Regions from separate parts of the Photorhabdus temperata genome, predicted to be linked through region 2. Evidence: predicted binding sites of a transcription regulator. Region 2 holds the regulator's gene; each other region holds the start of a gene.
The links. Region 2 encodes PurR, which represses purine synthesis genes. Its sites were predicted from a motif close to CANGCAAACGTTTGCNTG; they were not measured.
Positions count from the first base shown of each region.

Region 1: the regulator PurR is predicted to act here: its motif matches at 2,103-2,120, upstream of guaB (IMP dehydrogenase).
Region 3: the regulator PurR is predicted to act here: its motif matches at 5,966-5,983, upstream of purL (phosphoribosylformylglycinamidine synthase).
Region 4: the regulator PurR is predicted to act here: its motif matches at 2,223-2,240, upstream of cvpA (colicin V production protein).

Region 1 is NZ_JAJAFX010000023.1:50,782-58,461, reverse strand. It holds gene LGZ99_RS10870 (TonB-dependent receptor domain-containing protein) at 1-605, shown strand, start outside; gene xseA (exodeoxyribonuclease VII large subunit) at 638-2,011, opposite strand; gene guaB (IMP dehydrogenase) at 2,184-3,650, shown strand; gene guaA (glutamine-hydrolyzing GMP synthase) at 3,730-5,307, shown strand; gene LGZ99_RS10850 (helix-turn-helix domain-containing protein) at 5,877-6,125, shown strand; gene LGZ99_RS10845 (hypothetical protein) at 6,205-6,489, shown strand; gene LGZ99_RS10840 (hypothetical protein) at 6,583-7,605, shown strand.
Region 2 is NZ_JAJAFX010000002.1:150,412-158,091, reverse strand. It holds gene cfa (cyclopropane fatty acyl phospholipid synthase) at 1-630, opposite strand, end outside; gene punC (purine nucleoside transporter PunC) at 927-2,126, opposite strand; gene punR (DNA-binding transcriptional activator PunR) at 2,273-3,181, shown strand; gene purR (HTH-type transcriptional repressor PurR) at 3,188-4,213, opposite strand; gene LGZ99_RS01355 (Grx4 family monothiol glutaredoxin) at 4,699-5,046, shown strand; gene rnt (ribonuclease T) at 5,161-5,817, opposite strand; gene gloA (lactoylglutathione lyase) at 5,817-6,230, opposite strand; gene LGZ99_RS01340 (DUF1289 domain-containing protein) at 6,403-6,642, shown strand; gene slyA (transcriptional regulator SlyA) at 7,201-7,632, shown strand.
Region 3 is NZ_JAJAFX010000014.1:79,281-86,960, forward strand. It holds gene LGZ99_RS07650 (sensor histidine kinase) at 1-77, opposite strand, end outside; gene LGZ99_RS07655 (short chain dehydrogenase) at 1,086-1,685, shown strand; gene purL (phosphoribosylformylglycinamidine synthase) at 1,994-5,881, opposite strand; gene mltF (membrane-bound lytic murein transglycosylase MltF) at 6,149-7,570, shown strand; gene tadA (tRNA adenosine(34) deaminase TadA) at 7,593-7,680, opposite strand, start outside.
Region 4 is NZ_JAJAFX010000081.1:3,603-11,282, forward strand. It holds gene LGZ99_RS21910 (UbiX family flavin prenyltransferase) at 1-81, opposite strand, end outside; gene purF (amidophosphoribosyltransferase) at 129-1,646, opposite strand; gene cvpA (colicin V production protein) at 1,661-2,167, opposite strand; gene dedD (cell division protein DedD) at 2,371-3,048, opposite strand; gene folC (bifunctional tetrahydrofolate synthase/dihydrofolate synthase) at 3,038-4,336, opposite strand; gene accD (acetyl-CoA carboxylase, carboxyltransferase subunit beta) at 4,329-5,273, opposite strand; gene LGZ99_RS21940 (DedA family protein) at 5,375-6,064, opposite strand; gene truA (tRNA pseudouridine(38-40) synthase TruA) at 6,115-6,909, opposite strand; gene LGZ99_RS21950 (aspartate-semialdehyde dehydrogenase) at 6,951-7,680, opposite strand, start outside.

The DNA of each region.
Region 1 (7,680 bases), on a different contig from region 2:
TCTGTGGCAATAGGAAAACATGTAAAGCTGATAGTTCAGTAGATTACGATACAGTCGATCCTAACATCAAAATGTATATCTATCACAATAGTCTGACGCCGGTGAAAATAAGCGGGTATGAAGTTTCTGCTGATTATGATGCAGGTATATTTTATAGCAAATTGGCTTATAGCTGGCAAAAAACGCGCCAGCCAACTTCTGCCGCTACAGCGCATTTTGGTGCCGATCCCGTGTCACAATTGCCTGATAGTTTTATGACTCTGGATACTGGTGTCCGTTTATTTGATGAGAAAGTCCGTGTTGGTGCGATTGTTAAATATACGGGTGATTCTCATAGGATGGACCCAGATCAATATAATATTGATGACGACGGGCGGGTTATATTGCAAAAGGAACCTAAAATCCCAACGATAGTCGATCTTTATAGTGATTATCAGATAAATAAAAACGTGCTGTTGAAATTTTCAGTACAGAACTTGGCAAACAAAAATTATTCGGAAGCACTTAATCGCGCAAATTCGTCTCCATTAATGATTGAACAAACTTCGTCTATGCAAACAGCCAGAGGCCGGACTTATATTGCAGGTGCAGAAATCCGTTTCTGATAGTAGAAAAAATAAGTGGCAAGGGAATGCCACTATTTCTGACTTGCTGGTCGTTTTTTACGTTCTTTCTTGACCTTAATCACTTCACTCTCAATCCAGCCATCTTGTAACCGGGTTTTCAGAGTATCACCAACATGCACTTGTTTGGTTTGTTTCAGTAATTTTCCATCAGGGGCTTCGCTGATGCTGTAACCACGGGCCAGTGTCGCCAGTGGGCTGACGGCTTCCATTCGTGAGCAGGAAACAGCAAATTTTTCTCTGGAACGGCTGATTTGTCGTTCGATCGCTTGTTTTAGCCGAAAATCTTGTTGCTGAATCTGTTGGCTATACTGGCGGATCTGCTGACTGGGTTCTGAATACCCGAGCCGTTGTTGCAATTTCTCATAAGCCAGATCGCTTTGTCGCAGATGTCGTTGCAAACTGTCAGTGAGTCGCTGGCGTAAGCTAACCAGTAAGTTTTGCTGACGAGCCAGCCGTAAATGAGGGTGCTGTTGTTGTAAACGGTGAGATAACAGGCTGAAAACCTGCTGTTTTTGTGCAAAGAAGTAATCCATTGCCATCTCCAATCGCTGTTGTTGCGACTGGATTTGACGTAACAATTCGAGTTGATTACGGCTGACCAATTCAGCGGCTGCTGATGGTGTCGGGGCCCGCAAATCTGCCACGAAATCAGCAATGGTAACATCCGTTTCATGGCCTACTGCACTGACTATCGGAATATCACTGTGAAAAATCGCTCTGGCGACACGTTCATCATTGAAACTCCATAAATCTTCCAACGAGCCACCACCGCGGCCGACGATCAATACATCACATTCCTGCCTTTCATTAGCTAATTCAATTGCCCGAATAATCTGTAGCGGCGCTTCGGTCCCTTGAACGGCTGTTGGATAAATGACAATTGGCAATGATGGATCACGGCGCTGCAAAATATTCAGAATATCATGCAGGGCGGCGCCACTGGCTGATGTAATCACCCCAAGCTGTTGAGCAGGAGAGGGAAGGGGTTTCTTATGACGCTGATCAAATAATCCTTCGTCATTGAGTTTCTGTTTCAATAATTCAAACTGTTGCTGTAACAGGCCATCACCGGCGGGTTGCATACTTTCAACAATAAGCTGGTAGTCTCCCCTGGGTTCATAAAGCGTAATTGCCGCGCGGACTAAAACCTGCTGACCATTTTGTGGTTTGAATGTCACCCGTTGATTACTACTGCGAAACATTGCGGTCCGCACCTGAGCGCGTTCATCTTTCAGGGTGAAATACCAGTGTCCGGAGGAGGGTTGAGAAAAATTCGATATTTCAGCACTTAGCCAAATTCTGCCCATTTCCATTTCGAGCAGTTGACGGACCGTCTGATTGAGGCGGCTGACAGAAAAAATTCCAGTATTAGAAGGTAGTGACATGTGAGCCAGATCAAATTCCAAAACAAGGGCTTAATTCACCGATACTAACGTTCGTTATGAAGTAAGCAAGAAATTTTTTAATAAAATGCTGGAGGCAACCGATTACGTTCTGTATAATGCCGCGGCAATATTTTATTCCTTAAATTGTCCGCAGCCTGGTGAGATATTGCTTATGTTACGAATTAAAAAAGAAGCTTTAACTTTTGACGATGTTTTGTTAATTCCTGCCCACTCTTCTGTTCTGCCTAACACTGCTGATCTGTCTACTCGACTGACTTCCACTATTCGTCTGAATGTTCCTATGCTGTCTGCGGCGATGGATACCGTGACTGAATCCGGCTTGGCTATTGCGCTGGCTCAGGAAGGCGGAATTGGTTTTATTCATAAAAATATGTCTATTGAGCGCCAGGCAGAAGAAGTTAGCCGGGTGAAAAAACATGAGAGCGGTGTTGTGACAAATCCCGTCACGGTGGCTCCGAAAACAACATTGCGTGAAGTTCAGGCACTGACAGAACGTAATGGTTTTGCTGGCTATCCTGTTGTGACCGAAGGAAATGAGTTAGTTGGTATTATTACGGGTCGTGACGTACGTTTCGTTACCGATCTGGATCAGCCGGTTACTGCGGTAATGACACCTAAAGAGCGTCTGGTAACGGTAAAAGAAGGCGAAGCCCGTGATGTTGTGTTGCAGAAAATGCACGAAAAACGGGTTGAAAAAGCGCTGGTGGTTGATGAGGACTTTCATCTGCTTGGCATGATCACGGTTAAGGATTTCCAGAAAGCGGAACGTAAACCTAATGCCTGTAAGGATGAGCATGGACGTTTACGCGTTGGGGCCGCGGTTGGTGCGGGTGCCGGTAATGAAGAGCGTGTTGATGCGTTGGTTGCCGCGGGTATTGATGTTCTGCTGATTGATTCATCACACGGTCATTCTGAAGGTGTATTGCAGCGTATTCGTGAAACCCGCGCTAAATACCCGAATCTACAGATTATTGGTGGTAACGTGGCGACGGGAGAAGGTGCAAAAGCGTTGGTAGAAGCTGGTGTCAATGCGGTTAAAGTCGGTATTGGTCCTGGTTCTATCTGTACTACCCGTATTGTGACGGGTGTCGGTGTGCCGCAAATTACTGCTATCTCTGATGCGGTTGAAGCGCTGGAAGGCACAGGGATCCCGGTTATTGCTGATGGTGGTATTCGTTTCTCCGGCGATATTGCTAAAGCAATTGCCGCAGGGGCCTCCTGTGTCATGGTTGGTTCCATGTTGGCAGGCACGGAAGAATCCCCAGGAGAAATTGAGCTATTCCAGGGGCGTTCATTTAAATCTTATCGTGGAATGGGTTCTCTGGGCGCGATGTCTAAAGGTTCTTCCGATCGCTATTTCCAAACTGATAATGCCGCAGACAAACTGGTACCGGAAGGCATTGAAGGCCGAGTTGCCTATAAGGGATTGCTAAAAAACATTATCCATCAGCAAATGGGCGGCCTGCGTTCCTGTATGGGGCTGACTGGCTGCGCAACTATTGATGAATTGAGAACCAAAGCCGAATTTGTTCGCATTAGTGGTGCGGGTATTCAGGAAAGCCACGTTCACGATGTAACCATTACCAAAGAGTCTCCAAACTACCGATTAGGTCTATAATTCATATTTATTGTGGCTCCTGTAGGAGCCACCTATCTCCTTTGTTCTTATTTACTTGTTTTTTTGGAATTCGCCACACATGACAACAAATATCCATCAGCACCGTATTCTTATCCTTGATTTTGGTTCGCAATATGCTCAGTTGATTGCTCGCCGTATCCGTGAAATCGGCGTTTACTGTGAACTTTGGGCATGGGATGTAACGGAAGAACAAATCCGCGAATTCAACCCAAGCGGTATTATTCTTTCTGGTGGCCCGGAAAGTACCACAGAGCAGGAAAGTCCGCGTGCACCTGAATATGTTTTTAATGCCGATATTCCTGTACTGGGTGTCTGCTATGGCATGCAAACTATGTCGATGCAATGCGGTGGCAAGGTAGAAAGTTCTATTGAACGTGAATTTGGTTATGCTCAGGTTGAAATTAAAGCGGAAAGTGCATTGCTTCGTGGTATCCAGGATTCGTTGAATGAGCAGGGTAAACCGTTACTGGATGTATGGATGAGTCATGGTGATAAAGTCACTGCAATCCCTGCGGATTTTATCACTATTGCCAGCACTGATACTTGCCCGTTTGCCATTATAGCGAATGAAGAAAAACGTTTTTATGGTGTACAGTTCCATCCGGAAGTCACCCATACCCATCAAGGGCAACGCATACTGGAACGTTTTGTATTGGATATTTGCCAATGTGAAGCTCTGTGGACTCCTGATTCGATTATTGAAGATGCTGTTATACGTCTGCGTGAACAGATTGGTGACGATCACGTTATTTTAGGGTTGTCCGGTGGTGTTGATTCCTCTGTCACCGCGTTATTACTGCATCGTGCAATTGGCAAACGTCTGACCTGTGTATTTGTCGATAACGGTTTACTGCGTTTGAATGAAGCCGACCAGGTAATGGAAATGTTTGCTGGTAAATTTGGGCTGAATATCGTCCATGTTCCCGCAGAAGATCGCTTCCTTACTGCATTGGCTGGCATCAATGATCCGGAAGAAAAACGCAAAACCATTGGCCGTGTGTTTATTGAAGTGTTTGATCAAGAGGCAAGTAAACAGGCTCAGGTTAAATGGTTGGCTCAAGGCACTATTTACCCGGACGTTATTGAATCAGCGGCCTCTGCGACAGGTAAAGCACACGTCATCAAATCTCACCATAACGTAGGTGGTTTGCCGGAAGAGATGAAACTGGGTCTGGTGGAACCGCTGAAAGAGTTGTTCAAAGATGAAGTTCGCAAGATTGGCCTGGAGCTGGGATTGCCTTATGACATGTTGAACCGCCATCCATTCCCAGGTCCTGGTTTGGGTGTTCGTGTCTTGGGTGAAGTGAAGAAAGAGTACTGTGACCTGCTGCGTCGTGCGGATGCTATCTTTATTGAAGAATTGCACAAAGCTGATTTGTACAATAAGGTAAGCCAGGCATTTACTGTATTCCTGCCCGTTCGTTCTGTGGGTGTTATGGGGGATGGCCGTAAATATGACTGGGTTGTCTCTTTACGTGCAGTAGAAACAGTCGATTTCATGACTGCACATTGGGCGCATTTACCTTATGATTTCCTTGGCCGGGTTTCTAACCGGATCATCAATGAAGTCAATGGAATTTCAAGGGTTGTGTATGATGTCAGCGGTAAACCGCCTGCGACGATTGAGTGGGAATAGCAATATTAAGTCCAAATAATTGCATATGAGTTCAAAAAAGCCAGATTAATCATTATGATGTCTGGCTTTTTTATTTATGTAAGTTCAGGGCGGGTTAGTGGAATCCGGGAATTTTTACCCTTATGGAATTAGTGTTTTTACTGTGACTGTTATAACGGTAAAAACTTACAAAGGGAAATGTTATATTATCAGACATAAAATTCAGCTCATTAAAGCCTAAAGATAAAGTCTATGGAATCGCTGATCGTGATAGTTTATATGTGACAGTTGCAAAATCAGGTTTAGTAACGTTTAGGTTTGACTATCAGATTAATTATTTACCTCTTGATAACGTTCAAGGTTAGTAACACTAATATCTTCAAAATGACTAGGCAAAAGGCGGGATAAATGAGTCGGTGTTAATTTTAATGTTGCAGCCGCGTGTACATGAGAAGGTAGGAATTTTTTTGAGGGCGCGAGTAAGCTTTACTTCTATCAACATATTTTTGGCATCAGGAAAATCAAGATCTTGATAGACCTTCTTAAAAGGGGGATAATTTATGTACTAAAATTAGAACTGAGTATTAATTGTGATTGGTAAAAGACTAAAAATAGCAAGGGTTAATGCAGACTTGACTCAAGCAGACCTTGGTCTTCGTGCAGGTTTTAATGAAGTATATTCCCCAGATTTTAGTCTGGCATGTTGGTTTGCGGAGGTACCTGATGTCCCGGAAGCCTATTTTTATATCGTTGTTGGTGATTTGACAACATTAATTCTTCAATATCATCAATATAAAAAGAAGAATCCAGATTATGTCGTATTCATGAGGCATCAGTAAATACCAATTTTAACTTACTTATAGATATATATTGGGAGTGTTTTTCAGAAAATACCACTATCAGGAAGGGGCTAGTTATATGGTAAATGATTTTAAAAAACAAAGTAATCCATTTTCCACTGGTGGAGGTGGTGTAAATTTTGAAACTAGAGTGCAAGCTGTATTTTTAATAGCTTTATTGGCCAGCTTATATGTGCCATGTCTTTCTGCAACAATGAAAGCTAACAAAATTAAATTTCAAGGGAAATATGATAGTATTCATACCGATGATTTCATCCTATATGCATCGGATGATTATGGGAACGAAAGCAAATTATTTGCCCAGATTAAACACGAAATAACGATTAGTGATTCAAGTAGTTAAATTTTTTCAGAAGTTATTAATAGTGCGTGGCATGATTTCAAAAGTGATAATTTCAATGCTGAATTTGATTCAATTGTATTAATTACAGGGACTTTGCCAAAATTAGATGTAAATGATACCCTCCCAATACTTGAGTGGGCTAAATATTCATCTAATGCTGCTGAATTCCTTAAAAAATCGAAAACAAAAGGCTTTACCAGTGAAACTAAAATTAGAAGATTAGAGATATTCCGTAATCAATTGAATCTAGCTAATAAAGGTATTGAAGTAACAGATGAAGATCTTTGGAAATTTTTAAGGATATTTCAAATTGTTCCTTATGATTTAGACTCTAAGAATTCAACCGTTGTAACCCTTTTGTGTTCACTTATCGAAACCAGTTCATCTCAACCTCCTTCATTAGTATTTTCTCGAATAGTTACATATATACAAGAATTTAATCAGAATGCTGGCACGTTAGAGATTAAAAATGTGTCAAAAGAAATTAATTTGCTTTTTGATCGAAATGCCACGCGAAATATTAATCAAGACATTAATATATTGAAAGAACGTGGAGATTATATTTTACAAGGCATTAATAATACTATTGCTGGTAGCCATATTGTTAGAGCAAGCTATCTGACAGAGCTATATGAAAAAGTTAAGGATTATGATTTTCTGTTTGTAACTGGTTCTAGAGGAAGTGGGAAATCAGTTATTGTAAAGGATTTCATATTAAGCAGAAATAGTGATGTGCCAGTCTTTTACTTAAGGTCTGAAGACCTAGATAAAAATCATTTAAATGATGTTTTTTCATCTATTGGAATGAATCATTCAATTGGGCAACTTGAAGGATATTTTTCTCTCTTACCTGGAAAAATACTAGTTATTGAATCATTGGAAAAGATATTAGAACTGAATCTGGATAATGCATTTGTTGATTTATTACAATTTATTAGGAAGCAGTCTGGATGGACTGTGATTGCCACTGGAAGAGACTACGCTTATCAGCAGATTATCTTTAGTTATCTCCAGCCAAGAGGTATAAATTACGAAAGTATTAATATCAACGGATTTAATGATGATCAGGTTGAAGAGTTATGTAGTGAAATACCTGCACTAAAAGGATTTTTTTAAACCAATCTTTAACTGAATTGCTCTATATACCGTTTTATATCGAGCTGGCAGTACGTGCCATTAATAATGGTGCGG
Region 2 (7,680 bases):
ACATTGTTTCTGTGCATATTTCTGTTGTTCGGCTGAAATAGTTATACCTGTGACGGAAATACCATAATTTTTAGCGGCATAAGCTGATAGCCCACCCCAACCACATCCAATATCCAGCAGGGTCATACCTGGAGAAAGTTCCAATTTCTCGCAGATGAGTTTCAACTTATCAAGCTGAGCCTGTTCCAGTGTTTTAGCTTGTTTCCAGTATCCGCAGGAATATTGCATATAAGGGTCAAGCATACGGGTAAAAAGATCACTGCCTAAATCATAATGTTGATGACCGACAATCCATGACCGTTTTGGCGTTTGTAGATTACGTAAGCGGGTTATTGCGATTCTCATTATATCTTTGAAATTATTGGGCATTTTATTTTCTAATCCAGCACGTAAAACGCGATAAAAGAAAATATCTAACCGCTCACAATCCCACCAGCCATCCATATAACTTTCACCTAATCCCAGTGAGCCCTGTTGTAAAACTCTTTTATAGAAATCAGGGTTTTTTACCTGGATATCATAGGGATTGTGACCATTAATCTGAATCCCTGCTTCTTGTAGCATTTCATTGGCAATTCGCTGCCAGGAATTAATGACAGTTTTTTGGTTTTCAATGTGCGATGAACTCATATACTCTCCAAGGTTAGGGTGATGGAATATTGAGAGGCTCGTTTTAGCTAACAAAGCAGAATGCGAGGGAGCAAAATGCAAAAAATAGCAAAGAATTAAAGCGCGAAACCCTAGAAATCACTAATCCATAAACTTCATGGGGGTCATCATTGCTCCTGAAAACCTCAAATTCGGGTTATTTAGAATAAGGAACTTGTATGAGTATAAAAGCGGAAAATTGTTTCATCAATTAATAAATAAAGACTGCAATTAATTGATAATTAACAGTCTTTATTGAAGTAACGATTTGATTAATATCAGGAATGTTGTTCAACAGCTTGAATACAGCGATCAGCTTTTTTTTTCCACTGTATAAAATATCCTAATGCCATCAGAATAATGGTAGAAGCCATGACAGTGGTTGTCGATATAAGCGGATTGTTAATAAATGCTGAAACAATCAGGCTGGCAATAAAACAGAGCCCTAATTGGAGCGTGTTTTGCAATGCGGCGGCTTTTCCACTGTCTTGTGGGTAAGCGGATAAAGCATTAGCGACTGCAATGGGATATGAAGCACCATTCATAGCGGCCATAAAACAGAAAGGAATCAGAATCGTTAACATGGTTGGTTCGCTAAATTTTGCGATTAAATACAGCACAATCATGCTGACAGCATAGCCAACCAACAAATAAGGGAAAACAATTTCACTTCTTATTTTAGTCAAGATACTGCGGCATCCATAACCACCGGCCATAAAGGCTAACGTTTGAGGCACATAACTCAGACCGATATCCTTTGGGCTATAGCCCATATTACTGAGAATAAAAGGTGAACCTGTTAACCAGGCAAAAAAACCAGCGCTGCATGATGCAAATATCAGGACGTTGCCACTGAACACCGGAGATTTTAGTAACGTAAAGAAAGATACATTGCTTTTCTGCGTTTCAGTCTCACGCTTTTTTTGGCGGTTTTCTTGCAGGAATAGAGTAGGCAACAGCAGTAATAATGTAATTGCCAGTAATACCAGAAAAATGATGCGCCAGCCGCCATGTTGTAACAGCCAGGCACCCATCAAAGGCGCCAGGGCAGGGGAAAGTGCGACTAGGGGCATGATCGTGGCAAAAACGCGTTTAGTATGGTTGGCGTCATAACGATCAATAACTAATGCTTGCCATGAAACTGCGGCTGAACAAACACCTATGGCTTGGATAAAACGCAAAACTAAAAGTTGCGTGGCGTCTGTTATCCAAAGCATACCCAGACAGCCAACAGAAAACATTGATAACCCGGTGATGATAATAGGCTTTCTTCCAAAGCGATCGGAAAGAGGCCCCCACAAAAGTTGAGCAAAGGCAAAACCTGCAAGAAAGATGCTCAGGCTGGCACTGATTGCTCTCGCCGATGTACCTAATTCTTGTTGCATAGGGCCGAATGCCGGTAGATACATATCAATAGCCAGGTAACCCAGCATACTCAAGCCTGCAAGGTAGAACATGAACTGACTTGAGTTTTTCATTTGATTACTCTCTTTGGATGTCATGATTGAAATAACTTGCTGTGTAGGTAGATAAGAATATTTTTACATATTCTATATGCCGTGATTTTTACTTGTGAAACGGTAATATTTGGATAATGCTGTGAAAAAAATTGAAAGGTAAAATTATGTGGTCAGAATATTCACTTGAAGTTGTGGATGCTGTTGCCAGAACGGGAAGTTTTAGTGCTGCTGCAACGGAACTTCACCGCGTCCCTTCTGCAATCAGTTATACCGTAAGACAACTGGAAGAGTGGCTTGCGGTCCCGTTGTTTGAACGTCGTCATCGGGATGTGGAATTAACTGAGTCAGGCACTATTTTTATCAAAGAGGCTCGCGCTGTTATCAAAAAAATGATTGACACTCGTCATCAGTGCCAACAGGTTGCAAATGGCTGGAGAGGGCAATTCAGTATTGCTATTGACCGGGTTGTTAAACCAGAACGCAGTCGTCAGCTTATTCTTGATTTTTATCACCATTTTCCTGATATAGAGCTGTTTATTCATCAGGAAGTATTCAATGGTGTATGGGACGCGCTGGTGGATGGCCGGGTTGATGTTGCAATTGGCGCCACCCGGGTAGCGCCGGTAGGGGAAAGGTACAGTTTCCGAGATATGGGATTTATGCCCTGGCTGTGTGTCGTCAGTACGGGTCATGCTTTGACTCAGCTGACCGGCCCTCTGTCAGATGATCAAATGCGACCTTATCCTAGCTTGTGTCTTGAGGATACATCCCGCAATTTACCGAAGCGTGACACCTGGACTCTGGATAATCAGCGCAGACTGGTGGTACCTGATTGGGAATCTGGTCTGGCTTGTCTGAACGAGGGTTTATGTGTGGGGATGGCACCTAAGCATAGGGCAATGCCGCTGATCCGGCAGAAAAAACTGGAAGCATTGGAATTAGAGCAGCCTTTGCCGGATAGCCCGTGTTGTTTGACATGGGTGCAAAATAGCCATTCTCCGGCATTAAGTTGGCTTCTTGGCTATCTCGGCGATAGTGAAACTCTTAATGCTGAATGGCTTCAGGATGAATAGGGAGGATTAACGGCGATAGTCGATAAAGGGGCCATCTGTGACAGAACGCCGTTCAACCAAACGTGGATGTACTTCAATAGTTTGTGCATCTTCACGTTTACTGACTATTCTATCCAGTAACATAGAAAATGCCATTTGTCCCAGACGTTCTTTTGGCTGATGGATAGTCGTCAATGCCGGAGAGAAATAGCGGGCGTTGCGTATATTATCGTAACCGATCACAGAAATATCCTGTGGGACGCGTAATCCTAGTTCATCAGCAGCACAAATAGCCCCCATTGCCATAACATCGCCACCACAGAAAACTGCGGTCGGACGCTGTTTTTGATTCAGAATTTGATGCATGGCTTTGTAGCCCGATTCGGGTTCAAAATCCCCTTGAACAATCCACTCTTCTCTGATTGGAATACTGGCTTCTTTTAAGGCTTTCAAGAATCCCTGATGACGGCCGCCACCGGTATTTCGTGCCAGGGGGCCAGGGATCGCACCAATATCACGATGACCACGTTCAATAAGATAGCGACCAGCCAGATAACCGCCGTGGAATGCGTTATCAATAATAGTATCAGTGAAATTACTTCTGGCTTGCCCCCAATCCATGACGACCATTGGGATATTGCGATAATCTTCTAACATTCCCAGCAATTGTTCCGGGTACTCTGAACACATCACCAGCAATCCATCTACCCGTTTTTGTGCCAGCATGGCCAGATAGGCTTTCTGTTTATCAATGTTATTGTGTGAGTTACACAAAATCAGCGTATAGCCTTTGCTATAACAACTGTTCTCAACGGCTTCGATGACTTCAGCAAAATAGGGGGCTTCGCTGGACGTTGCCAGTAATCCGATCGATTTTGTATGGTTAACTTTCAGACTGCGGGCAACAGCACTGGGTGAATAACTCAGTTCTTTGATAGCAGCCCAAACGGCGGCCTTGGTATCTTCGGCGACGAAACGGGTTTTATTAATAACATGGGATACGGTAGTGGTTGAAACGCCAGCGTGCTTAGCCACATCTTTGATCGTTGCCATGAGATGAAATACTCCTGACCTTTTGGTCTAAATTTAAAACTCTTTGTTAATTATTTACCAGTATCTTTATACATTAGGGTGTCTGCTGGCAATAATTTAGCGATAAATCCTGAATTTTGTCTGATCTGGCTCAAAAGTGAAAGCAATAATCAATGTTATAAAATACAGGGTGATCGTTATTTTATGTTTTTTCCTTAATGTAAGGATAATTAACCATGTTAACTGAATGGTATTTTTGGTTATAGACTTCTATTCTTAGGGGGGATCGATGAATACCGATTTGAAGCTTGGCTTATTTACTGCGGTGAGCACGTTGGTGATGATTGCCATTTTTGCTGCTGTTTGCTTGATCTTTGCCTGATAAAGGCCATCCTTACCAGGATAAGAAAATATCAGGATGCATATTGGTGAGAGAAAATGGTATTCTCCGCCAATATTGTGACGATGTTGGTTATCAACATACTGTTGGTTTAAAGGAAATAAAAATGACGATTATTGAGAAGATTGAGCGCCAAATTAAAGAGAACCCGATTCTGCTGTATATGAAAGGCTCTCCTAAATTACCAAATTGTGGATTTTCTGCCCAGGTTGTTCAGGCTTTATCTGCATGTGGTGAACGTTTTGCTTATGTAGATATTTTGCAAAATCCAGATATTCGTGCAGAATTGCCAAAGTATGCTAACTGGCCAACGTTTCCTCAGCTTTGGGTCGAAGGTGAGTTGATAGGTGGATGCGATATTATTATTGAAATGTATCAACGTGGTGAGCTACAAACATTAATTAAAGAAACCGCTGATAAATATCGCTCTCAGGATGAAAACGCGACAGAATAATTTTTAAATTAGCGACAGGCTATTATGTTATCTCCCCATATGTTGATATATGGGGGTTTTTGTTATTGCTTAAATTTTAATTTGATTATATTAATCTTATAGTTAGCTATAAGTCTATCCGGTTTTTTCTTCTTCTGTTGTCGCTAAGGGCCAGCCGCCAAGTTGTTTCCAGCGATTAACCATTTCACAGAATAATTCAGCGGTACGCTCAGTATCATATAAGGCGCTGTGAGCCTGATTATTGTCGAATGGGATCCCGGCTGTGGCGCAGGCTTTTGCTAAAATCGTTTGTCCTAATACCAGGCCACCCAAAGCAGCCGTATCAAAAGTCGCAAATGGATGAAATGGATTCCGTTTCAGTCTGGCGCGTTCTGCGGCAGCCATAACAAAGCTATGATCAAAGTTAGCATTGTGCGCAACGATAATGGCCCGACTGCAATGACTATTTTTTATCCCTTTACGAACCATTTTGAAAATAGCGTGCAGAGCTTCATACTCGTTTACTGCTCCACGTAGCGGGTTTGATGGATCGATGCCGGTAAACTCTAGGGCCGCTGGTTCAAGATTTGCGCCCTCAAATGGTTCAATATGGAAATGAAGTGATTCGCTTGGCGCCAGCCAACCTTGATCATCCATCTCCAGTGTGATGGCGGCAATTTCAAGTAACGCGTCTGTTTTGGCATTAAAGCCGCCAGTTTCAACATCAATAACAACAGGGTAATAACCTCGGAAACGCCTACTAAGGACGTTTGGCTCTTTTTTGTCAGACATCAGATTGAGTTACCCAGGGCGTTGCTGGCATTTTTGTTTTCAATAAGCTCAATTTTGTAACCATCTGGATCTTCAACGAAAGCAATAACGGTTGTTCCACCTTTTACCGGGCCGGCTTCACGGGTAATGTTACCACCTGCTTTGCGAATAGATTCGCAAGTGGCTGCGACATCATCGACACCCAATGCAATATGACCAAAGGCATCTCCCATTGCATAATGGTCAACTCCCCAGTTATAAGTTAACTCGATCACCGCCCCTTCGCTTTCATCTGTGTAGCCAACGAAGGCGAGTGAGTACTTATATTCTGTATTCTCACTGACGCGTAGCAGGCGCATTCCTAATACTTCAGTATAAAAATCAACGGAGCGTTGCAGATCACCAACGCGGATCATGGTGTGGAGTAAGCGCATAATTACCTCTCATTTAATGGTTTTACCAGTATTTTTGTGCGGCAGGCCGCACAAAAACCACTAACTATAACGTGTCTTACGGTTACAGTTCAATTTATCCATAATTATAATTTATTCTCATCTGGGTTTATAATTAAATATAGTATATGAACTGTATAGGAAACGGGATGTGATGGTCGAGCAACTAGAGTTCTTTGCTATTCCCACTCCTTGTCGAGGAATTTGTCAGGCTAATGAGCGGGGGTTCTGTTTGGGATGTTATCGCAGCCGGGAAGAAAGATTTAATTGGATGAAAATGTCAGATGGGCAAAAGCGTGAAGTATTGAGATTGTGCCGGCAAAGATATTTACGTGCAGTGAGAGCACAAAATCAGACAGATGAAGAACTGCCTGAGCAGCCATCACTATTTTAATTAGAAAATTTTGAGGTTATTAGAGTTAACAATTCAATGATTTACTTATATAGAGTTATATTTTTGGCGAAGTTATAAATGTTCTACTATAATTTAAGGTGTTTTGTTTGTTATTTTTTTATTTATTGCTTAACGGGAAGGTTAGCGGTTTTTATTTTGAATTTTTTATAACATTATGTTTTGAATGGAATTTTTAGTTTGATTGTGTGACAAATGTAAAATAAAAACAACATTAATGTAAAAATAGATAGCTTAGCATTTAGATGACAGCTATCCTTATAGTACTTGGAATAAAGTATTGAATGATATTTATTGGTTTCTATTTGTTTGTATTCATAGTTCTGATAGTTTTTGTGTTAAAAATATTGTATGTTAATTGTTTTGTTCTGAATTGAATTTAAGTTTAGTTGTTCTTGGTTATAGTTACCTGAATTAGTTAGTTACTAAGAGTTTACTGTGATTACACAGAAGTTATATATACTTTTTTAAGGCTAATTAGCCTGATTTAGAAAAATTTGGCTGTTATGTTTAGTAGGCTAGTTATTTAAGGAGGGACAATTGGAATCTACATTGGGATCAGATCTGGCACGGTTAGTCCGTATTTGGCGTGCTTTAATTGATTATCGTTTAAAGCCGTTGGAATTAACTCAGACTCATTGGGTAACGCTATACAATATTAGCCGGTTACCCCAGGAGCAATCTCAGATACAGTTGGCGAAAGCTATCGGTATTGAACAACCATCTTTAGTCAGAACATTAGATCAGCTTGAGGAAAAAAGACTTATCACCCGGCATACTTGTGCCAATGATCGTCGTGCAAAAAGAATCAAGCTGACTGAAGACTCTGCATCAGTTATTAGGGAGCTAGATGGTGTTATTGAATCGACAAGAAATGAGATTCTGGATGGTATTTCACGCGAGGAACTTGCTTTTCTTTCCACTTTAGTGCAGAAACTAGAGCAAAATATTATCCAATTACAGAGTAGATAGTAATTACGATATCCATGAAATGCTAACCGGATGAAAGAAGACCGCGAC
Region 3 (7,680 bases), on a different contig from region 2:
AACACCAGCCAGAAGGCCATGACAACTAATTGGCGCAATGAGCGCGGAAACAAACGCCATTTTTTCAAGGAAATCATCTCACAACCTGCCAGTACACTTATGCTAACCGACAAAGGGCAGATAGAAAAACCCATCGGCGGGTAAATTTTGCTGCTACTGATAAATAGTTAAGATGCGAACAATCAACAATGGCGCAGGCAGAAACCTGGAATTATGATGGCGGGATAGTAGTTTTTGCTACTACCCCGCCAGTGAGGATAACGTATGTCTGCTGTTTATCTACAGTCAAACATAGGTTGGTGCCTCACTCCACGTGTCGCCCGATGTTTGATAAGGCCCGAAAGCGATATCACTGAGTTGGACGGTAGGCACCTTACTCTGGCATCATTCGATAGTTTATGTGGTATATCTCCACCTTGTTGTGGACCGACATAAGAAGTTGAATGAGCAACTGGGCTAACTTAATGCAGGTTCCGTGCCAACGTTAAAATTAAAATCATAACAAATTGATTTTATTATTAAAAATAAAAAACTTAACGTTTCAGCTACAAAATATCTTGTTTCTGGCATAAATAAAATTTGTCTTCTGTCGCCAATTACAGACACCAGAAATCATGAAAATAAAAATATATATAAATCAAATAATTAAATGTCTCCTTTTTGAGACACTCATAATGGCGCTTGTCGGGTAATTGAGACAATGAAGAAATAGGGCCTGAATTCCCAAGAATTTCCGGTATAAGACTTTTACATTTGAATCAGTAACATTAATATCATTCAGATAGAAGAAAAGTTGTCTTGCTAAAGATTTCATAAACCCTGTAGGCGACCATAAAAAACATAAAAAATTAAATTTAAAAACTAAAACACTATATTTAAGTCAAAAACACCAAAATAATAAATCAAAAATACACAACACGCATTAACCTCCCCGCCAAGCTATTTCATGCAATCATTAGAATTGTAAATTTTATTTTATAGTCTAGTATCATTAGAGAGTTACAACCATATCGAGTTAAAAGTCATATTTCTCTATGCAACGATGTAGTCGCAAAAATTTCATTAATCAGTAAAGGGTAATAGAAATGAGAGTAATTATTATTGGAGCAAGCGGTACAATAGGAAAAGCAATCACGGAAGAATTAGAAAAAAATCATGAAGTTATTCGTGCTGGAAGGAGCGGATTAGATATTATAGTTGATATCACATCCGTTGATAGTATTAAGAATATGTATGAAAAAATTGGAAAAGTTGATGCTGTAGTCAGTGCAACAGGTAGCGCACATTTTGGATCAATTTTGGAATTAACCCCAGAGTTAAATGAAGTGGGCATAAGAAGTAAACTCAAAGGCCAAATTAACTTAGTACTTTTAGGGATAAATTATATTAATGATGGAGGCAGTTTTACTTTAACAACTGGAATTATGATGGATGACCCTATTCTGCAAGGGGCATCAGCAGCTATGGCAAATGGTGGTGTCAAGGCATTTGTAAAATCTGCGGCAATTGAAATGCCAAGGGGAATTCGTATAAACAGCGTTAGCCCTAATGTCTTGCAGGAATCATTAGATAAATATGGTGAATTTTTCCCAGGTTTTAACGCAGTTCCTGCCAGCCGTGTAGCACTCGCTTTTAGGAAAAGCGTAGACGGGGCTCAAACCGGCCAAAATTACGAGGTTTATTAATTCAGAGAAAATAACCAAATATATAAGTCTAAGAGGCTTATATATTTATATAGCGTAATTTTCATAAGGGCGGTCAATTGCTATATAAACATCTTTCTCGCCAAAGGAAAATGTACTATAGCCGATAAGAAACTGACCGAAATCCATCAACTATTAGCAAATAGCTGAAAAGAAATCAGCAGACAAAAGAAATAAAAAATGGCTTCAATTGTAATTTCACGTCAGTTACCGAACGAAAAATCCCAATGAAGCCAATGAGCACTATCAGCCTAAAAAACCGCCTGACACAATTTACTTATACAGCAATACTACCCCAACTGCTTACGGGCATTACGGAAAATCCGCATCCACGGACCATCTTCGTTCCACTCCTCTGGATGCCAGGAGTTATTCACAGTGCGGGATACCCTTTCTGGATGTGGCATCATCACGGTTGCCCGCCCATCAAGGCTGGTGACTGCGGTAATACCATTCACTGAACCATTGGGGTTAGCCGGGTAGTTTTCCGTGACCTGACCATAGTTGTTCACGTAACGCAGAGCCACTAACTGGTTGCTTTCAAGCATCTTAAGATGCTGGCTATCGCGGAATTCCACTTGCCCTTCACCATGAGAAACAGCAATCGGCATACGTGAACCCACCATATCTTTCAGGAAGAGTGACGGACTGTCCATAATTTCCACCAAACTGAAACGAGCCTCAAAACGTTCTGAGCGGTTACGAACAAAACGCGGCCAATGTTCCGCACCAGGGATCAACTCCCGCAGGTTAGACATCATCTGGCAACCATTACAAACACCCAGCGCCAGAGTATCAGGCCGTGTAAAGAAAGCCGCAAATTCATCACGAACGCGTTCGTTGAACAGAATTGATTTCGCCCAACCTTCACCGGCACCCAGCACGTCACCATAAGAGAAGCCGCCACAAGCAACCAGTGTCTGGAACTGTTCCAATCCAATACGTCCAGACAGCAAATCACTCATATGCATATCAATAGCGTCAAAACCTGCCCGGTGGAAGGCAGCAGCCATTTCAACATGAGAGTTAACACCCTGTTCACGCAGGACAGCCACTTTCGGTCTTACCTGCTGCAAAATGTAAGGTGCGGCAATATCTTCTGAAATATCAAACGTCAGTTTTACATTCAATCCGGGATCTTGATTATCCCGTTTGGCCTGATGCTCCTGATCTGCACACTCTGGATTATCACGCAGACGCTGCATTTGCCATGTGGTTTCAGCCCACCATAGACGCAGAGTACTGCGATTCTGGCGATATACTTCGGTATTGCCACTAAAGATGACAAAATCATCACCCACTTTGGCCTTACCCAAATAATGCACACAGTCAGCCAATCCATGTTCTGCCAGCAGGTTTTCAACAAACGCTTTATCAGATGCACGGATCTGAACCACAGCACCCAACTCTTCCGTAAACAACGCAGCCAGAATATCTTCATCAAACACACTGATATCAGCTTCAATGCCACAATGACCGGCAAAAGCCATTTCAGCCAGCGTTACCAGCAAGCCACCATCAGAACGGTCGTGATAGGCCAGCAATTTCTGTTCTGCAATCAGTTGCTGAATCGCATTGAAAAATCCAGCCAATTGTTCAGCGCTACGTACATCAGCAGTCTTGTTACCAAGCTGGCGGTAAACCTGCGCCAACGCGGTGCCACCCAATGTGTTCTTCCCTTGCCCCAAATCGATTAACAACAACGCATTATCTTCATCAATGGAAAGCTCAGGCGTTACTGTACGACGCACATCTTCCACTCTGGCAAAGGCCGTAATCACCAGCGATAAAGGTGACGTCATTTCACGCTCTTCACCTTTGTCATGCCAGCGGGTTTTCATCGACATGGAATCTTTACCCACGGGAATAGTCAGCCCCAGAGCAGGACACAACTCCTCACCCACAGCTTTAACTGCCGCATACAAACCGGCATCCTCTCCAGGATGACCCGCGGCAGACATCCAGTTAGCCGAAAGCTTAATACGTTTCAAATCCTGAACATAAGCGGAAGCGATATTAGTTAGCGCTTCACCAACAGCCATACGGGCAGAGGCGGCAAAATCCAGCAACGCGACTGGCGATCGTTCCCCCATAGACATCGCTTCGCCATAGTAGCTATCAAGACTGGCGGTAGTCACCGCACAATCTGCCACCGGGATCTGCCACGGGCCAACCATCTGATCACGGGAAACCATGCCAGTCACAGTACGATCGCCTATCGTTATCAGGAATGTTTTTTCCGCCACAGCCGGCAAGTGCATAATGCGCTTAACAGCCTCCGCCAGATTGATATCCCTGCGTTCAAGGCTTTCACCACTGGCTTTTAATGTACTGACATTACGCAACATTTTTGGCGTTTTACCCAGCAGCACATCCAGCGGCATACCAATTGGCTGGTTATCAAAGTGTTCATCATTCAGCAGCAAATGACGCTCTTCTGTTGCCTCGCCGATAACGGCATAAGGCGCCCGCTCACGCCGGCAAATTTCCTCAAACAGAGGAAGCTGTTCTGGCGCAACAGCCAGTACATAACGTTCCTGAGATTCATTACACCAGACTTCCAGCGGACTCATTCCCGGCTCATCATTAAGAATTTTGCGTAGTTCAAACCGTCCACCGCGACCACCATCACTTACCAACTCAGGCATAGCATTAGAAAGCCCACCAGCACCGACATCATGAATGAACAGAATCGGGTTGTTTTCACCCAATTGCCAACAGCAATCAATCACTTCCTGACAACGGCGTTCCATTTCCGGGTTATCACGTTGAACAGAAGCAAAATCTAGATCAGCATCAGATTGACCAGATGCCATAGAAGATGCCGCACCACCGCCCAAACCAATGTTCATAGACGGGCCGCCAAGCACAATTAATTTAGCGCCAACAGATATTTCACCCTTTTTGACATGCTCATCACGGATATTACCCATCCCACCCGCCAACATGATGGGTTTGTGGTAGCCACGTAATTCACTGCCGTTATGGCTGTTTACTTTTTCTTCATAGGTACGAAAATAACCCAGCAGCGCCGGACGGCCAAATTCGTTATTAAATGCAGCGCCGCCCAGAGGGCCTTCAGTCATGATATCCAAGGCGCTGACAATACGATCCGGTTTACCGAAATCCTCTTCCCACGGCTGTTCAAAACCCGGTATCCGCAGATTGGATACCGAAAATCCCACCAACCCGGCTTTTGGCTTGGCGCCTCGCCCCGTCGCGCCTTCATCGCGGATTTCGCCACCAGAACCTGTCGATGCTCCCGGCCACGGGGAAATTGCGGTTGGATGATTATGCGTTTCAACTTTCATCAGGATATGGGCCTGCTCCTGATGGTAATCATATGAACCGTCTTCCGCACTGGCAAAGAAACGGCCAACAGCAGACCCTTCCATCACAGCGGCATTATCCTTATAAGCTGACAAGACATAATCAGGTGTCTGCTCATAGGTATTTTTGATCATTTTGAACAGTGATTTTGGCTGTTCCTGACCATCAATAATCCAGTCAGCATTAAATATTTTATGGCGACAATGCTCTGAATTAGCCTGAGCAAACATATAAAGCTCAACATCGGTTGGATTACGTTCCAGTTTTTGGAAAGCTTCCATCAGATAATCAATCTCATCCGGGGCCAACGCCAATCCAAGTTCAATATTGGCTTTCTCTAACGCACTACGCCCTGTTTGCAGAATATCAATGCGTTTTAACGGAGCGGGTTGCTGATGAGAAAATAATTTCTCCGCCTGTTCCAGTTGAGTAAAAACCGTTTCCATCATCCGGTCATGCAACAACGCCGACAACATTTGCCATTGTGCATCACTCATTTCATCACACTGAACGTAGTAAGCCAGACCACGCTCCAAACGCACAACCTGAGACAGACCACAATTGTGAGCAATATCGGTTGCTTTCGAAGACCACGGGGAAATGGTTCCCGGACGAGGAGTCACTAACAGCAACGTACCTTGTGGTTCGTGTTCAGCCAGAGAAGGTCCATATTTTAATAATCGTTGTAATTTTGCTGAATCAGCATCACTCAAAGTTGCATTAATTTCTGCGAAATGAACATATTCCGCATAAATATCATTGACCGGAAGTTGCTGTTCCTGACACACAGAAAGAAGCTTGGTGATACGAAATGCCGATAAAGCGGGTGAGCCACGCAGAATTTCCATAGTAATACATTCTCTCATCTTAGAAGCAAAGCCTGACTGATGCCTCAGGGGGAAACGGGCACATTATAGAGGATTGCGACCAGTGACGAAACCGTTTGCGTGACGATTATTAATGCTAATTATCTTATCGCCAGGTTATGCAAATGGTATCAATTAAGTTGCGCCGCAAGTTTTTGTTCCGCAAAATGCTCAATCACTGGAAATTTAGCCATGATAATATAACGCGTTTTTGCATCGCACCACACCGCGTTATACAGAGATAATTGTTTGAATAATATAAAAATAAACTATTTCGTTATCATTGTTATCGCTCTTTTTTCTGCCGCAATCATCAGTCTGAACATCAGTTGGCCGAATAAACAGCAGGAGCAGATTAACAGGATCATGACCAAGGGAGAGCTACGGATTAGCACAATCAGCTCACCTCTGATTCATCTTACAAGTAAAAAAGAACCCAATGGGTTTGATTACGAGCTGGCGAAACGCTTTGCTGATTATCTTGGCGTTAAATTGGAAATCAAATTCAGAACAAATTTCAACCAATTATTTGACGATCTGGAAAAGGGTGACGCAGATTTTTTGGCTGCCGGTCTTACCTATAATGAGGAGAGACTGGAGCAAACCCGCACGGGTCCAGCTTACTATTCTGTTTCTCAACAACTGATTTACCGCAAAGGGACTCCACGTCCCCGCTCTTTTAAGGATTTGAAAGGCAAATTGCTGGTCACTTCTGGTTCGGCTCATGTTAGTACGCTGAAAAAGATGAAAGAAGAGTCTTACCCGGAACTTGAATGGGATGAGACACAGCAATACAACACCCGGGAATTACTGGAGCGGGTATCAGAGGGCAAACTGGATTACACCTTGGGCGACTCTATCAATGTCGCGTTGCAACAGCGTACTCACCCTAATCTGGCCGTCGCTTTTGATATCAGTGAAGATAATCCCCTGACGTGGTATTTAAAACGTATTGATGATTACAGCCTTTATGCCGCCATGCTGGATTTTTTCAGCCAGATGACGGAAGAAGATGTGATGCCACGGCTGGAAGAGAAATATTTCGGTCATGTCGGCTCATTTGATTATTTCGATACACTCTCTTTTCTCAGTGCTATTGATCATATTCTGCCTGCTTATCAACCTCTGTTTGAGAAATACTCCAGCGAAATCAGCTGGCAACTACTGGCTGCAATTGCCTGGCAGGAGTCTCACTGGGACCCACAGGCAACCTCTCCCACAGGTGTGCGTGGCCTGATGATGTTAACCAACCCGACGGCTAAAGGGTTAGGTGTTGTTGACCGCCTTGATCCAGAAGAAAGTATTAAAGGCGGCGCAATCTATTTACAAAATCTGATGAAACGACTACCTGAAAACATCCCTAAAGATGAGCGAATCTGGTTTGCACTGGCTGCTTACAATATGGGCTATGGTCACATGCTGGATGCTCGTAAACTAACGGCATCACAGAAAGGAAATCCCAATAGCTGGCTTGATGTAAAAGCCCGAATACCGCTGTTAAGCCAGAAAAAATACTATACCAATACCACCTACGGGTATGCCCGTGGGCATGAGGCTTATCGCTATGTCGAAAATATCCGCCGTTATCAACTTAGTTTAGTTGGATATTTACAGGCAAAAGAAAACCGGAAGAAATTAGTTTCTCAGGAAGAAAAATCAAAAGCAGAGTAAACAACTCCCCCACCAATGATATTTATTGATTTTCTTCCCGCTGTTTTCTGGCGGCTTTTAATGCCTTATGTTGTTCCCGACGTTGTTTAAAAAAAGCACTCAACATCGTG
Region 4 (7,680 bases), on a different contig from region 2:
AACTGGCTGTAAAGCTTGCAGCAGCCTGACGCCATAAATAGCCCCGCTTGCTCCTGTAAGCCCCACGATCAATCTTTTCATTTTTTCCTCATGCTGACACTGGACAACAATTTTAAATCCGAAGGTCATCAACCTTCATTATAGATATCCAGGTTTTCGATTTCGTTCTGATTATTCAATGTCATTTCATCGTCTTTACGCAGATTTTCCAGATAATAGAGATAAGTCTGGTCAATGTCTTTGGTAACATAAATGCCATTGAATACTGAACATTCAAACTCTTCAATATCTGGGTTTTCTTCACGAACGGCATCAATCAGATCCGTCAAATCCTGGAATATCAACGCATCTGCACCAATGAGCTGGCGAATTTCATCAACTTCACGTCCATGAGCGATCAATTCATTTGCATTTGGCATATCAATGCCATAAACATTCGGGAAACGCACTTCTGGAGCCGCAGACGCAAGATAAACCCTCTTCGCTCCCGCTTCACGGGCCATTTCAACAATCTGTTCTGACGTTGTACCGCGAACGATAGAGTCATCCACCAGCAGCACATTCTTATCGCGGAACTCAGCACGATTGGCATTCAGTTTACGGCGGACCGACTTCCGACGCTCCTGTTGACCCGGCATAATAAATGTCCGGCCAACATAACGGTTTTTCACAAACCCCTGACGGTAGGGTTTACCCAGTATACGGGCAATTTCCAGAGCAATATCACAGGAAGTTTCAGGGACAGGAATAACCACATCAATATGTAAATCTTCCCACTCACGGGCAATTTTCGTCCCCAACTTATGGCCCATCCGCACACGGGCGTTATAAACCGAAATCTTATCAATAAAAGAGTCTGGACGGGCAAAATAGACAAATTCAAACAAACAGGGGGTCAGAGAAGGATTTTCAGCGCACTGGCGGGTAAATAACTGGCCTTTCTCAGTGATATAAACCGCTTCACCCGATGCGACATCCCGCAGGAATTCAAAACCCAGCGTATCCAATGCAACACTTTCAGAAGCGACCATATATTCATTACTGCCATCATTCAGAGTACGCTTGCCTAATACCAACGGACGAATACCGTGCGGATCGCGAAAAGCGACTAACCCATGACCGATAATCATCGCAATACAGGCATAAGCGCCACGAACCTGTTTATGCATTGCCGCTACCGCGGCGAAAATATTGTCAGGTTCCAACGGATAATACTGAAAACGATCCAATTCATTAGCAAAAACATTGAGCAAAATCTCGGAATCTGACGTGGTATTCACATGGCGACGGGCATTTTCAAACAACATTCTTTTTAATTCATGCGCATTCGTCAAATTACCATTGTGTGTCAATGTAATACCAAATGGAGAGTTCACATAAAACGGCTGGGCTTCCGATGCACTGGAGCTGCCCGCTGTCGGATAGCGAACATGACCAATCCCAATCGTTCCCTGTAAACGCCGCATATGCCGGGTTTCAAATACATCTCTCACTAAGCCGTTGGCTTTGCGTAAACGAAACCCATTGTTGCCATCAATAGTGGCAATGCCAGCAGCATCTTGCCCACGGTGCTGAAGCACCGTCAACGCATCATAAATCGACTGGTTAACCGGTGTAAAACCGACGATACCAACAATACCGCACATGTAGTTTTTCCTCATCAGCCAAGCGGAGAGGTATATTTCTCCGGCAGGAAACTTGACGCATTTTGCAGGTAGTCAAAGAACCACCTGATGATATGACTGAACTGCGGGATCAATTGTGACTGCTTCCAGTCATCACTTTGAGACAATGGTGTGAATGTATCCAGAAAAAACAGAATAGCAGCAACAATCAGCACACCACGCAATGCCCCAAAGCAGACTCCGAGTACCCGATCAGTACCAGACAATCCAGTCCGTTGCACAAGAGAACCTATCACATAGTTCACCACAGAACCGACAATTAAAGTCGCAATAAACAGAAGCGCAATGGCGATTCCGTTACGCACCAGTTCATCTTCAAAACGGGTAAAATAGACCGCTAAGTAAGAGTAGAAGTGGCTTGCCACAAAAAAAGCACATCCCCAGGTGACCAGTGACAACGCCTCACGAATAAACCCACGAATCAGGCTAACCAATGCCGAGAAGCCAATAATGGCAATAATGACGTAATCAATCCAAACCATGTTTTAATTCCAAAATAGACGCCCCGGCATCCGTTTCAGGCGCATTTTAACAGAAAACGAAAACGTTTGCGTAGCAGATTTCCTATTCCACTGAAAATAATTAGCGGCGATATAGGAAATTCATTATCGCCGCGGTCACTTAATATTTACTACTTAATTTCATCACAATTATCCTATTCGTCACATAGGCATCGTCAGCTTTATCACGGTCTATAGCTTCTTACCTGCCCTTGTAATCCTGTCAGATTTTTCAGTTCTGATAACGCCGAGTCGAGTTGTTGTTTAGAAGCATTCGGACCGACATATATTCTGGTTAACTGCCCATTCACCGGAGATGAAGGTACCGTATAGACCTGATAACCCGACAAACGCAGTCTGGCAACGATTTCATCCACCTTTCCAGCGTTTTTCAAGGCACCCAGTTGTACGATATATGCTTGCCCTTGCGGTGCTTTTTCAACAGGTTTAACTTCAGGCTTCGGTTCCGGTTTAATCTCTGGTTTCGCCGGCACCGGCTGCTTAATATCTGGTTTTTGTTCAGGCTTAATCTGTGGTTGAGGTTTGACTGCCGGCTGAACAGCAGGAGGCGCTATCGGTGCAGGCGACGACGGAACTGTCACCAATGGTATTTCCGGCTGCTCTAGCGTCTCCGGCAGCAATGCCTCGGTCTCATCTTCCAGAGGCATTGATAATATTGGCGGATTAAGGGGAGGAATAGATTCAATTTCTTGCTCATCCCCAGGCTTCGGAACTAGGGGAATTGATGCAAACTTATCTTCGTTATATTTCTTGTTGCCGTCCAACAATGCAGGCAGCACAATAACACCCAGTGCTACCAATACAATTGTACCGACCAAACGATTTTGAAATTTACTTGCCACTTCGCTTCTCCCTGTCCAGAGCCTCCATGACATGCGCTACGGTGTGGAATGAACCACAAACGACAACAATATCCTGTTCATCAGCGTCTGCCATTGCCTGGTACCAGGCACTTTCCACATCAGTAAATACCCGTGGCTGTTCAAGATGCTCAGCCAATGCCTGTGCATCTGCACCACGCAGTTCAGTCAACGGAGCACAATACCACTCATTAATTTGCTGTGACAGGCAAGCCAGTGTGCCGGCAATATCTTTATCGCCAAGCATACCCACTACCCCAAGAATTTTGCTGCCCGGTTGACGGGGCAACAGGGCTAATTTCTGTACCAAATAAGCCGCGGCATGTGGATTATGCGCCACATCCAGAATCAACAACGGCTTTTCATGAATTATTTGGAAACGCCCAGGCAATTGCGCATTTTGCAACCCCTGATGGATGGCATTTTCATTAATAGCCTGACTGACTTTATCTCCTTGTCGTAACAGGCAACAAATGACACCCATTGCGGTTGCGGCATTCATCAAAGGAACATTTGGCAAAGGCAGATGACTAAATAGCATATCATCAGATTGCCAGTGCCAATCTTTCTCCTGTTGAGAAAAGCGCCAGTCAATACCACAGCGGAACAACTTGGCTCCCAATTCATCGGCAACTTCCGCAATAGAAGATGACATATCCGGTTCACCAACCACGGCAAAACGATCTTTGCGGAAAATACCCGCTTTCTCACGACCAATATATTCGCGATCAGCCCCTAACCAGTCAATGTGATCAAGTGCAATACTGGTAACGGCTGCAATATCAGCATCCACAATATTTGTCGCATCCAGCCGCCCACCTAAGCCGACTTCTAAAATGACGACATCCAGGCAAGCTTCTTTAAACAATTGCAGAGCCGCTAATGTGCCATATTCAAAATAAGTCAGTGAAATATCACCACGACGGGATTCAATATCCGCAAATACACGACAGAACGCCTGTTCAGGTAACTCTTTACCCTGAATACGGACTCTTTCGGTATAACGTACAAGATGCGGTGAGCTGTAAACGCCCACTCTCAACCCAGCCGCCAACAGAACAGATTCGATAGTGCAACAAGTGGTGCCTTTACCATTAGTACCGGATACGGTTATCACCTTAGGCGCGGGATTAACCAATTCCAAGGTTCGGGCGAGTTTGCCCACACGCTCAAGCCCCATATCAATGGCTTTAGTATGCAGGCTTCCAAGATAGGAAAGCCACGTCGTCAGCGGCGACGTGGCTTGAGGAATTTGCAAAGTGTCAGACATCTTCTTTATTGGTACTTATTTGAATATTCGCATCAACATCAGCGGGTTCTGCCACAAATTCAGCAACAACGGGTTTAGTACCAGGTTGCGGCTGATGAGTCAGTTTAGAAAGCAAATTGGCAAGTGTGTCTCGTATTTCAGGACGACGAACAATCATGTCAATCGCCCCCTTTTCCAACAAAAACTCACTGCGTTGGAAACCTGGCGGCAGTTTCTCGCGTACTGTCTGCTCAATAACACGTGGACCGGCAAAGCCAATCAATGCTTTCGGTTCAGCAATATTGATATCACCCAGCATTGCCAAACTCGCTGAAACACCGCCCATTGTCGGGTCAGTCATCACAGAGATATAAGGCAAACCACGTTCCTGCATTTTTGCCAAAGCAGCACTGGTTTTCGCCATCTGCATCAGTGACATCAGCGCTTCTTGCATACGGGCGCCGCCACTGGCAGAAAAACAGACCAGAGGACAATTGTCTTCCAGCGCCTGTTCTACCGCGCGAACAAAACGGGCGCCGACAACAGAAGCCATTGACCCCCCCATAAACGCAAATTCAAAAGCAGCAACAACAACCGGCATACCACTCAACGTGCCTTTCATCACGATCAGTGCGTCTTTCTCTTCAGTTTGCTTTTGTGCTGCCGATAAACGGTCTTTATACTTTTTAGAATCGCGGAATTTCAGAATATCTTTCGGCTCTAATTCCTCCCCTAATTCAGTTTTTATCCCTTCATCAAGAAGAGCCTCCAACCGGGTACGCGCCGAAATACGCATGTGATGATCACATTTAGGGCAAACCTCAAGATTGCGCTCTAACTCAGCACGGTAGAGCACCTGACTGCAACTATCACATTTGGTCCAAACCCCTTCAGGGATATTTGCCTTATGAGTTTGGGTAATGTTGCTTTTATTAAGAATTTTTTCAATCCAGCTCATTGAATGATCTTTCCGTCTGAATCTGGCTTATGCCAGTTTTGTTATGTGTGCCATTAAACCACAATGCTATTACAGTGTGGATAAAAAACTGCTCAAACCTGTTACGGGTTATTGGTTTTCTGTTTCATCGCCGCACGGCGGTGACGCCAGATTTCAATCACTCCAGGCAGAATTGAGATAAAGATGATAGCAACAATCAACAGTTTCAAATTCTGTTGTACCATTGACATATCACCGAATATATAACCAGCATAGGTGAATAACAGTACCCAAACCAGTGCGCCAATCACGTTATAAGCAGCAAAATGACGATAAGACATTTTCCCCATGCCTGCAACGAATGGTGCAAATGTTCTGATAATTGGTACAAATCGCGCTAAAATAATGGCTTTCCCACCATGTTTTTCATAAAACTCATGTGTTTTATCCAGATAACTCCGGCGGAAAATTTTCGAATCCGGGTTGGTAAATAATCTTTCGCCAAAGACACGACCAATAGCATAGTTCACCGCATCGCCAATAATGGCTGCAATAATCATCAGCACCACCATGATATGCACATTCAGATCATTTGAATCCAAAGCCGCCAAAGCGCCCGCAACAAATAGCAGCGAATCTCCTGGCAAAAATGGAGTAACCACTAATCCTGTTTCACAAAACAGAATCAGGAACAGAATGCCATACACCCAATGACCATATTCTGCGACAAGTTCTGCTAAATGAATGTCAACATGGAGAATAAAATCAATAATAAATTTAGCAAAATCAACGAAATGTGTCAGATATTCCATAATATTCCCCGTTATACCAAAACATCCTTGTCAGCAACCAAATAAAAATGTTAAACCAGATCATCGGCCAGAAACAGAGGCCCCATAACCGATCCCGGCAAATCAAACTGTGCAGGGTAATCAACGGCAACCAGATATAATCCTGCCGCTTTGGCCGTCGCAGCGGCTTTCGTCCGGTCTTTTACAGCAAGCAATTGTGCCATCCAGTTAATATCCTGATTGCCACAACCAATTTCCATCAGGCTACCGACAATATTACGCACCATATGATGCACAAAAGCGTTGGCTTTAATATCTATTACGACGTAATGCCCGTAGCGGTTGACATTAATATGCATCACATTACGCCAGGGTGTTTTGGACTGGCATTGAACCGCACGGAAAGAGGTAAAATCATTTTCCCCCAACAAACACTGCGCAGCCTGATGCATCCGCTTTTCATCCAATGGATAATGAAAATGCGTCACTCCACCGACCAGTACTGCCGGACGATAACGATGATTAAAAATAATATAACGATACCGCCGGGCAGTCGCGCTAAAACGGGCATGGAAATCCTCATCCACGGTTTTCACCCAACGAACAGCAACATCCGGTGGACAATGTGCGTTCACCCCCATTGTCCACGCCGCATCCTTGCGCAATGCAGACGTTTCAAAATGAACGACTTGCCCTGTTGCATGTACTCCAGCATCGGTTCGGCCGGCACAAAATACCGATATGGGTTCATTGGCGACTTTTGATAACGCTGCCTCAAGGCACCCCTGAACACTTTTCACTTCCTGCTGGCGCTGCCAACCATAATACCGGCTGCCATCGTACTCAATTCCCAATGCAATTTTCATTTTTGAACCTGGCACAGATGCTGTTTGTTCTGTACCAGGCATCAGTAAAATTGCTCATGAATCAGTTTTTCTGCTGTCTCAACCGCCATCAGCGCACCACCAAACCGGATATTGTCGGCCACAGACCAGAATTGTAATACCTCCGACATACCATAATCATTGCGCAAACAGCCAATACTCAGCAAATCATTACCAGACGCGTCTGTCACCGGAGTCGGATAATCGCCTTCCTGTGAAACGTTAATATCAACCATCCGCTCTAATTCTTCGCGGGCTTCTTCCACACCAACCGGACGCAATGTTTCCAAATGGACTACCTGAGCATTACCATAAAAAACCGAAGACTGAACGCAACTGACTGAAATGGGCAGCCCCTCATCCTGTAAAATTTTGCGTATCTGTTCCACAAGACAGCGCTCTTCACGCACCGAGCCTTCAGCGTCTGCCAGCAGCGGCAAAAGATTAAACGCCAGTTGTTTGCTGAAACGACCCGGCTCTGGTGGGATACCGTTAAGTAAACGGGCGCTCTGCCCGGCTAATTCATCAACCGCTGCTTTGCCGTGAACGGAGACAGAGAACAAATTGGTCAAATGTAAGCGCGCAATTCCTGCGGCGTCAACCAACGGTTTAATTGCTGTCAGCACCTGACTGGTCATGCAATCTGCCAAGGCAACAATATTACGGTTACGATAATCCGCCAACGCATGAGGATTCACACCCGGGACAACCAGGGGAACATCCGGTTCCATAGCAAACAATCCGCTGCTATCG